Linked DNA regions of Sphaerotilus montanus. Each later gene encodes a partner of the first gene's protein in a complex. Links are inferred from orthologs where the notes say so. Each region holds a gene or a part of one and is shown in the gene's direction. Other genes may lie near its edges.

Region 1 (6,132 bases):
GGTCGGAAATCGTGTTGATAGTGCATTGGCATAAGCGTGCTTGACTGCGAGACTGACAAGTCGAGCAGGTACGAAAGTAGGACAAAGTGATCCGGTGGTTCTGTATGGAAGGGCCATCGCTCAACGGATAAAAGGTACTCTGGGGATAACAGGCTGATACCGCCCAAGAGTTCATATCGACGGCGGTGTTTGGCACCTCGATGTCGGCTCATCTCATCCTGGGGCTGTAGCCGGTCCCAAGGGTATGGCTGTTCGCCATTTAAAGAGGTACGTGAGCTGGGTTTAAAACGTCGTGAGACAGTTTGGTCCCTATCTTCCGTGGGCGCTGCAAGATTGAGAGAGCCTGCTCCTAGTACGAGAGGACCGGAGTGGACGCACCTCTGGTGTACCGGTTGTCACGCCAGTGGCATCGCCGGGTAGCTATGTGCGGAAGAGATAACCGCTGAAAGCATCTAAGCGGGAAACTCGTCTCAAGATGAGTCTTGCCGGGGCCTTGAGCCCCCTGAAGAGTCGTTCAAGACCAGGACGTTGATAGGCTGGGTGTGGAAGCGCAGTAATGCGTTAAGCTAACCAGTACTAATTGCTCGTGAGGCTTGACCCTATAACTTTGACATCAAAGTCAAAGCAGTATTCAGTGAACCGTACTTGACAAGTCTGTGCGTACAACCAGCTTGTACAACGCAATCAATACCAGATTCGACTCTGCGAATTCCTGCTCAGCCTGACCCCTGAGCAGACCCTTTATGCCTGACGACCATAGCAAGTTGGAACCACCCCTTCCCATCCCGAACAGGACCGTGAAACGACTTAGCGCCGATGATAGTGCGCACCGCGCGTGTGAAAGTAGGTCATCGTCAGGCTTCTACACTGCAACCCCCTCTGATCTCAACGGTCAGAGGGGTTTTTGCTTTGGGGGGAACAGATTCCTTCAACAACGTTGTGCAATCGGTTCCACCCATGAAAAAAGCGCCCCGCAGGGCGCTCTTCGATCCGTGATGATCTCGGATCACATCACCTTGACGATCGCATCAGCGACATAGTCGATGTTCTTGGTGTTCAGCGCGGCCACGCAGATGCGGCCCGAGTCCACGCCATACACGCCAAACTCGCCGCGCAGGCGAACCATCTGGTCCTTGTTCAGCCCGGAGTAGCTGAACATGCCCTTCTGGCGCGTGATGAAGCTCAGATCGCCCTTCACGCCAGCGGCGGTCAGCTTGTCGACCAGCAGCACGCGCATCTGCTTGATTCGCACACGCATGCCGGCCAGTTCTTCTTCCCACATGGCGCGCAGCGCCGGGGTGTTGAGCACCGTGGCGACGACTTGTGCGCCGTGCGTCGGCGGGTTGGAGTAGTTCGTGCGGATCGTGATCTTCAGTTGCGACAGCACGCGCGCGCATTCTTCCTTGCTTGCGCAGACCACCGACAGGCCGCCGACACGCTCGCCATACAGCGAGAAGCTCTTCGAGAACGAGGTCGAGACGAAGAAGTCCAGACCCGCGGCGACGAACTTCTGGATCACGGCGCCGTCTTCAGCGATGCCTTCGCCAAAACCTTGGTAGGCCATGTCCAGGAACGCGACCAGATTGCGTTCCTTGATGACCGCGACCACTTCGTCCCACTGGGCATCGGTGATGTCGTAGCCAGTCGGGTTGTGGCAGCAGGCGTGCAGCACCAGCACCGTGCCGGCGTCTGCCGCGCGCAGGGCGTCGATCATGCCGGCGAAATTGATGCCCTTGTTCTCGGCGTCGTAGTACGGGTAGGTGCCGACCGTGAAGCCGGCGTTGGTGAACAGCGCGCGGTGGTTTTCCCAGCTCGGGTCCGAGATCAGGACCGTTGCGTTCGGGTTGACCTTCTTCAGGAAGTCGGCGCCGATCTTCAGGCCGCCCGTTCCGCCGATGGCTTGCACGGTGGCGACGCGGCCGCCCGTGACCACGGCGCTGTCTGCACCGAACACGAGACCTTGCACGGCCTTGTCATAGGCGGCGATGCCGTCGATGGGCAGGTAGCCGCGGGCCTTCGGGGCTTCGAACATCTGGCGTTCGGCTTCGATGACACACTTCAGCAGGGGCAGCTTGCCGTTGTCGTCGTAGTAGACGCCTACGCCCAGGTTGACCTTGGCGGGGTTGGTGTCGGCACCAAACTGTTCGTTCAGACCCAGGATCGGGTCGCGCGGGGCCATTTCGACAGCAGAGAAGAGGGACATGACAGGGGGTCCGGCGGGACGTGTTGTGGAAAGAGCCGCTACCTTCAGGTAGGCTGGGCGGTTGCGCCGATTTTAACGGCGGGTCGGGAGCCGCATGAGCCACATTGACAAGATCGAGACGGACCAGCCAGCGACCGAGGGGCGTTTTGTGTCCTTTCCGGATTCGCCATTCCAGCTTTTTCAGCCGTATCCGCCCGCGGGTGACCAGCCTGCGGCCATTGACCAGCTGGTCGAAGGGATCCAGGACGGTCTGACCTTCCAGACCCTGCTCGGCGTCACCGGCTCGGGCAAGACCTTCACGATGGCCAACGTCATCGCCCGCCTCGGCCGCCCGGCGATCGTCTTCGCGCCGAACAAGACGCTGGCGGCGCAGCTCTACGCCGAGTTCCGCGAGTTCTTTCCGAAGAACGCGGTCGAGTACTTCGTCAGCTACTACGACTACTACCAGCCGGAAGCCTACGTCCCGCAGCGCGACCTGTTCATCGAGAAGGACAGCGCGATCAACGAGCACATCGAGCAGATGCGCCTGTCCGCGACCAAGAGCGTGCTGGAGCGGCGCGACACCATCATCGTCGCCTCGGTCAGCGCCATCTACGGCATCGGCAAGCCCGAGGACTACACGCAGATGCGCTTCATCGTGCGCGTCGGCGACAAGATCGGCCAGCGCGACGTGATCGCGCAACTGATCCGCATGCAGTACACGCGCAACGAGACTGATTTCACCCGCGGCACCTTCCGCGTGCGGGGCGACACGATCGACGTCTTTCCTGCCGAGCACTCGGAACTGGCGGTGCGGCTGGAGCTGTTCGACGACGAGGTGGAGACGCTGCAGCTGTTCGACCCGCTCACGGGCCGGATTCGCCAGAAGGTGCCGCGCTTCACCATCTACCCAGCCAGCCACTACGTGACGCCGCGCGAGCGCGTGCTGGAGGCGATGGAGGGCATCAAGACCGAGTTGCGCGAGCGCCTGGCCGAGTACGTCTCGCAAGGCAAGCTGGTCGAGGCGCAGCGGCTGGAGCAGCGCACCCGGTTCGACCTGGAGATGCTGCAGGAGGTCGGCCACTGCAAGGGCATCGAGAACTACACGCGCCACCTCTCGGGTGCCAAACCAGGCGACCCGCCGCCGACGATGGTGGACTACATGCCGCCGGACGCGGTGATGTTCCTGGACGAGAGCCATGTGCTGATCGGCCAGTTCGGCGGCATGTACAACGGCGACCGGGCGCGCAAGTCCACGCTGGTCGAGTACGGCTTTCGCCTGCCGAGCGCGCTGGACAACCGGCCGCTGAAGTTCGAGGAATTTGAGACCAAGATGCGCCAGGCGGTGTTCGTGTCCGCTACGCCTGCCGCCTACGAGAACACCCACGCCGGCCAGGTGGTCGAGCAACTGGTGCGGCCGACCGGGCTGGTGGACCCGGTGGTCGAGGTGCGGCCGGCCACCACGCAGGTCGATGACGTGTTGCAGGAGATCCGCCTGCGGGTCGAGGTCGGCGAGCGGGTGCTGATCACGACGCTGACCAAGCGCATGGCCGAGCAGCTCACCGACTACCTGGGCGAAAACGGCGTGAAGGTGCGCTACCTGCACTCGGACATCGACACGGTGGAGCGGGTCGAGATCCTGCGCGACCTGCGGCTGGGGACGTTCGACGTGCTGGTGGGCATCAACCTGCTGCGCGAGGGGCTGGACATTCCCGAGGTGTCGCTGGTGGCGATCCTTGATGCGGACAAGGAAGGTTTTCTGCGGTCCGAGCGCAGCCTGATCCAGACCATCGGCCGGGCGGCGCGCAACCTCCATGGCCACGCCATCCTCTACGCCGACCGCATCACCGAGTCGATGCGCAAGGCGATGGACGAGACCGAGCGCCGCCGTACCAAGCAGATCGCGCACAACGCCGCGCACGGCATCGTGCCGCAGAGCATCCGCAAGCATGTCAAGGAGCTGATCGACGGCGTCTACGGCGAGAAGTCGGGCAAGGACAATCTGCAGGAGCTCGCGCAGTTGCACGCCGCGGCGGAGGTGGAAGTGCTGTCCGAGAAAGACCTGGGGCGGCGCATCAAGCTGCTCGAAAAGCAGATGCTCGACCACGCCAAGAACCTCGAATTCGAGAAGGCGGCCCGGCTGCGCGACCAGTTGGCGCTGCTGCGCGAGCAGGCGTTTGGCGCCGCAGGTGGCGACCAGATCGCCGTGCTGCTTCCCAAGGGGGCGCGATGAGTGCCGTCCAGCGGGTGCTGATGGTGTGCACCGCCAACATCTGCCGTTCGCCCACTGCGGAGGCGGTGCTGCGCCACCGGGTCCAGCAGGCGGGGCTGCACGGGCGGATCGTGGTCGATTCGGCCGGCACCCGGGCCTCGCACGAGCTGTCCCATGCACCGGACCCGCGGAGCATCGCGCACGCGGCCCGGCGCGGCTACGATCTGACCGGGTTGCGCTCGCGACCGGTCGTGCTGGCCGATTTCCACCGGTTCGACCTGATCGTGCCCATGGACCGGACGCACCTGGACCATCTGGCCGTTCATGCGCCGGCCGATGCACTTGCCAAGGTGCGCCTGCTGATGTCGTTTGCGCCGCCCGGTGCGGGCGACGTCGTCCCTGATCCGTACTACGGCAGCGCACCCGGCTTTGAACATGTTCTCGATCTGGTGGAACTTGCGTGCGACGGCCTGCTCGAATACCTGTACTCGCCTCAGGGTGCCCGCTGACGCCACAGCTGTGACCGGCGGCGCACCTCGCTATAATCGAGTAAATCACTCGGGAAAGAGGGCGAGGGTCCAACCCGACTTGCTGCCCCGGTTCGCAGCCATCCGTTGCGGTGCCGAACGCGAGTTACAGGAGCTTAAAGCCATGCGATTGACAACCAAAGGTCGGTTCGCGGTCACCGCGATGATTGATCTGGCCTTGCGCGAACACAGCGGCCCCGTGGCCCTGGCAGCGATCAGCGCGCGCCAGCAGATTTCACTGTCCTACCTGGAGCAGCTGTTTGGCAAGCTGCGCCGGCACGAGCTGGTCGAGAGCACCCGTGGGCCGGGTGGCGGCTACTCGCTGGGCCGCAAGGCCGAGGACATCACCGTGGCGGACATCATCGTCGCGGTGGACGAAGCCATCGACGCCACCGGCTGCGGTGGTGGCGAGAACTGCATGGGCGAGGACACGGGGCGCTGCATGACGCACGACCTGTGGGCAAGCCTGAACGCCAAGATGCTGGAGTATCTGAACTCGATCTCGCTGAAGAGCCTGGTCGACGATCAGCTCAACCGCGGCGTGTCGGTGGAGGAGGCCCCCGTCAAGCGGGCCATCTCCAGCCAGCCCGTGGTCAAGCCGATCAAGATCACGGCGCCCAATTCGGTGTTTGCGCTGGGTTCGGCGCTCACCAAGTAATCACCACAGGTTCTGCGGTGCGCCGCTCATGCGAGCAGACGCTGCAGAACGACCAGGTTCAACATGGACATGACCCCGCACTTCCCGATCTACATGGACTACGGCGCGACGACTCCGGTCGATCCGCGCGTGGTGGACGCGATGATTCCCTGGCTGCGCGAGCACTTCGGCAATCCCGCTTCGCGCTCGCACGCCTGGGGCTGGGAAGCGGAAGAGGCGGTCGAGAAGGCGCGGGCGCAGGTGGCCGGTCTGATCAAGGCGGATCCGCGTGAGATCGTCTGGACCTCGGGCGCGACCGAGTCCAACAACCTGGCCCTGAAGGGGGCTGCGCAGTTCTACAAGACGCGCGGCAAGCACATCATCACGGTGAAGACCGAGCACAAGGCCGTGCTCGACACCGTGCGCGAACTGGAGCGCCAGGGCTTCGAGGCGACCTACCTCGACGTGGAGGCCGATGGTCTGCTTGATCTGGACAAGTTCAAGGCCGCCATCCGCCCGGACACGATCCTCGCCTCGGTGATGTTCGTGAACAACGAGATTGGCGTGATCCAGG
Region 2 (3,002 bases), 680 kb from region 1 along the record:
GTCAGGCTCCTCGCTGTTGCACGCCAGCAGTGCCGCCGTGGCGGTCAGCAGCAGCATGCGCCTCGGCAGGCGCCAGGAAGAGCACGGAAGGTTCATGGTGGCGGAGCCGGCGGCGGCGCGGCTATTTGTTTCTAATTGTGTTTAATGGTACGAAATGAACACCCTGCCGGCGGCGCCGTGCGCACCCGCATTCGCAGGTGTCCGCCACACCGGAACCGCCCGTGTCCGCCCGACTTGTGCAGTTGCGGGCCATCGGCCGCCCGATGACCGGGCCATTCAGACCCGCCACGTAGAATTTCCCGATGCACGAATCCCCGGACTCCCCGATGCCCCACGACCCCGCCGCGCCGGTGTCGTCCCGCCTGCTCGCCAACCTCAACCCCGAACAGCTCGCCGCGGTCACGCTGCCGCCCGAGCCGGGGCTCATCCTGGCGGGCGCCGGATCGGGCAAGACCCGTGTGCTGACCACCCGCATCGCCTGGCTGCTGCAGACCGGCCAGGTCTCGCCGGGCGGGCTGATGGCGGTGACCTTCACGAACAAGGCCGCCAAGGAGATGCTCACGCGGCTCGGCGCGATGCTCCCGTTCAATGTGCGCGGCATGTGGATCGGCACCTTCCACGGCCTGTGCAACCGCTTCCTGCGCGCGCACTGGAAACAGGCCGGCCTGCCGCAGTCGTTCCAGATCCTCGACAGCGGCGACTCGCTCAGCGCGGTCAAGCGGGTCATCAAGGGCATGAAGCTCGACGAGGAGCGGTTTGTCCCGAAGCAGGTCGCCTGGTTCATCGCCGGCGCCAAGGAAGAAGGCAAGCGCCCGAAGGACGTGGACGTGCACGACCCGCACAGCCAGAAGCTCGCCGAGATCTACCAGGCCTACGAGGACCAGTGCCAGCGCGAGGGCGTGGTCGACTTCGCCGAGCTGATGCTGCGCAGTTACGAGCTGATGCGCGACGATGCCGCGCTGCGCCAGCACTACCGCCACCGCTTCCAGCACATCCTGGTCGACGAGTTCCAGGACACCAACCGGCTGCAGTACGCCTGGCTGAAGATGTTCGCGGGCGATCCGGCGCAGGGGGATGTGCCATGCGCGGTGTTCGCCGTCGGCGATGACGACCAGAGCATCTACGCCTTCCGCGGCGCCCGCGTGGGCAACATGGCCGACTTCGAGCGCGAGTTCCGGGTCGCCAGGCTGATCAAGCTGGAACGCAATTACCGCAGCTTCGGCAACATCCTCGACTCCGCCAACGCGCTGATCTCGCGCAACACCGGGCGGCTGGGCAAGAACCTGCGCACCGAGGCCGGGCCGGGCGAGCCGGTGCGGATCTACGAAGCGACGAGCGATTTCGCGGAAGCGGCGTGGCTGCTGGAGGAGCTGCAGCAGTTGCACCGGGGTGGCATGGCGCGCTCGGAATGCGCCCTGCTCTACCGCAGCAATGCGCAGTCGCGGGTGATCGAATCGGCGCTGTTCAATGCGGGCGTGCCCTACCGCGTGTATGGCGGCCTGCGCTTCTTCGAGCGCGCCGAGGTGAAACACGCGCTGGCCTACCTGCGCCTGATCGAGAACCCGAACGACGACACCAGCTTCCTGCGTGTCGTCAACTTCCCCGCCCGCGGCATCGGCACGCGCTCGGTCGAGCAGTTGCAGGAGGTCGCCCGCGCCAGCGGCCGCAGCCTGTACCAGGGCGTCAGCGGCCTGGGTGGCACGGCGGGCGCCAAGGTCGCCGCCTTCAACCGCCTGATCGACGGCCTGCGCGCCAGCACCCAGGGCCAGACGCTGCGCGTGATCATCGAGCAGGTGCTCGCCGCCAGCGGGCTGATCGACTTCTACCGCACCGAGAAGGAAGGCCAGGACCGCATCGAGAACCTGGAGGAACTCGTCAACGCGGCGGAAGCGTTTGTCACGATCGAGGGCTTCGGCAAGGACGCGGTGGCGCTGCCGGTGGACGAGATGGGCCAGACCGGACCGACGGCCAGCGAGCTGCTGCCGGACGCGGAGACGGGCGAGATCCTGTCACCGCTGGCCGCCTTCCTGACCCACGCCGCGCTGGAAGCCGGTGACAACCAGGCGCAGGCCGGGCAGGACGCCGTGCAGATGATGACGGTCCACGCCGCCAAGGGGCTGGAGTTCGACGCGGTCTTCATCACCGGGCTGGAAGAAGGCTTGTTCCCGCACGAGAACTCGGTCACCGAGGCCGACGGGCTGGAGGAAGAGCGCCGGCTGATGTACGTCGCGATCACCCGCGCCCGCCAGCGGCTCTACATCAGCCACAGCCAGACGCGCATGCTGCACGGCCAGACGCGCTACAACGTGAAGAGCCGCTTCCTGGACGAGCTGCCCGAGGAAGCGCTGAAGTGGCTCACGCCGAAGCGGCAGGCCTTCGGGTCGGGTGCGGGCTTTGGTGGCGGCTACGGCGCGCCGTCACGGCCGGCGTGGACACCGGCACCGGCACCACCGCCCTCGTGGGCATCTCCCGTGCCGGCGGCGATGGCGCGCAGTGCGGCCGAGTCCTCCGGCCATGGTCTGCGGCCGAAACAGGCGGTCTTCCACAACAAGTTCGGCGAGGGCGTGGTGCTGGCGCTGGAAGGCAAGGGAGCCGACGCCCGCGCCCAGGTCAATTTCGGCCGCCACGGCACCAAGTGGCTGGCGCTCAGCGTCGCCAAGCTGACGCCGATCGACTGATCGGCCTCTGGCGGCGAGATCAGTCGCCGCTGGACGGCGTCACCACATCGATCGTCTTCTCGATCACCTTGCCGGTGACCTTGACGCCGGTGGAGACGACCGCCCCCGTGATGGAGATCGCGGCCCCGGCGGTGGCACCGGCCACGGCCATCACGCCGCAGCCGCCCAGGGCGAACGTGGCCGCCAGCACGGCGGCACCGGCCAGACGTCGGCCTGGCAAGGAAGAGGTGGAAGCAGCAGTGCGCGCGTCGACAGTCATGGCAGTGGTGGCCCGGGGCAGCAGTGGAACAGGCGTCCATTGTCCGGCGGACAGGCTGTCACCGA

Evidence for each region.
Region 2: the proteins of uvrB (region 1) and BDD16_RS15280 are in contact, whole or in part, in a crystal structure (PDB 7EGT), measured with the Thermus thermophilus proteins. The link is inferred for Sphaerotilus montanus from one-to-one orthologs. Residues at the interface, in WP_096411307.1 of Thermus thermophilus: Glu23, Leu25, Arg26, Asp27, Gly28, Glu29, Arg30, Phe31, Arg55, Glu326, Asp327, Phe328, Glu379, Ser382, Gln383, His398, Gly400, Arg401; in WP_096412145.1 of Thermus thermophilus: His654, Arg656, Phe657, Gln666, Asp668, Glu669, Lys680, Arg681, Leu682, Ser683, Lys685, Tyr686, Ala687.

What each region holds. Positions count from the first base shown.
Region 1 is NZ_JACCFH010000001.1:2,659,683-2,665,814, forward strand. The notes cover bases 1,889-4,856. They hold uvrB (excinuclease ABC subunit UvrB), read left to right. Parts: upstream 1,889-2,297; coding sequence 2,298-4,415; downstream 4,416-4,856. Other genes in these bases: BDD16_RS12090 (amino acid aminotransferase), read right to left, coding at 1,889-2,203; BDD16_RS12100 (low molecular weight protein-tyrosine-phosphatase), read left to right, coding at 4,412-4,856. Also shown: more of BDD16_RS12090, read right to left, coding at 1,007-1,888; more of BDD16_RS12100, read left to right, coding at 4,857-4,903; BDD16_RS12105 (Fe-S cluster assembly transcription factor), read left to right, coding at 5,046-5,579; BDD16_RS12110 (IscS subfamily cysteine desulfurase), read left to right, coding at 5,643-6,132. UniProt on the Escherichia coli protein: The UvrABC repair system catalyzes the recognition and processing of DNA lesions. A damage recognition complex composed of 2 UvrA and 2 UvrB subunits scans DNA for abnormalities.
Region 2 is NZ_JACCFH010000001.1:3,341,270-3,344,271, reverse strand. It holds BDD16_RS15280 (UvrD-helicase domain-containing protein), read left to right. Parts: upstream 1-326; coding sequence 327-2,678; downstream 2,679-3,002. Other genes in the region: BDD16_RS15275 (hypothetical protein), read right to left, coding at 2,698-2,937; BDD16_RS15285 (discoidin domain-containing protein), read right to left, coding at 1-96. UniProt on the Escherichia coli protein: A helicase with DNA-dependent ATPase activity. Unwinds DNA duplexes with 3'-5' polarity. Translocates on single-stranded DNA with 3'-5' polarity. Initiates unwinding more efficiently from a nicked substrate than double-stranded DNA.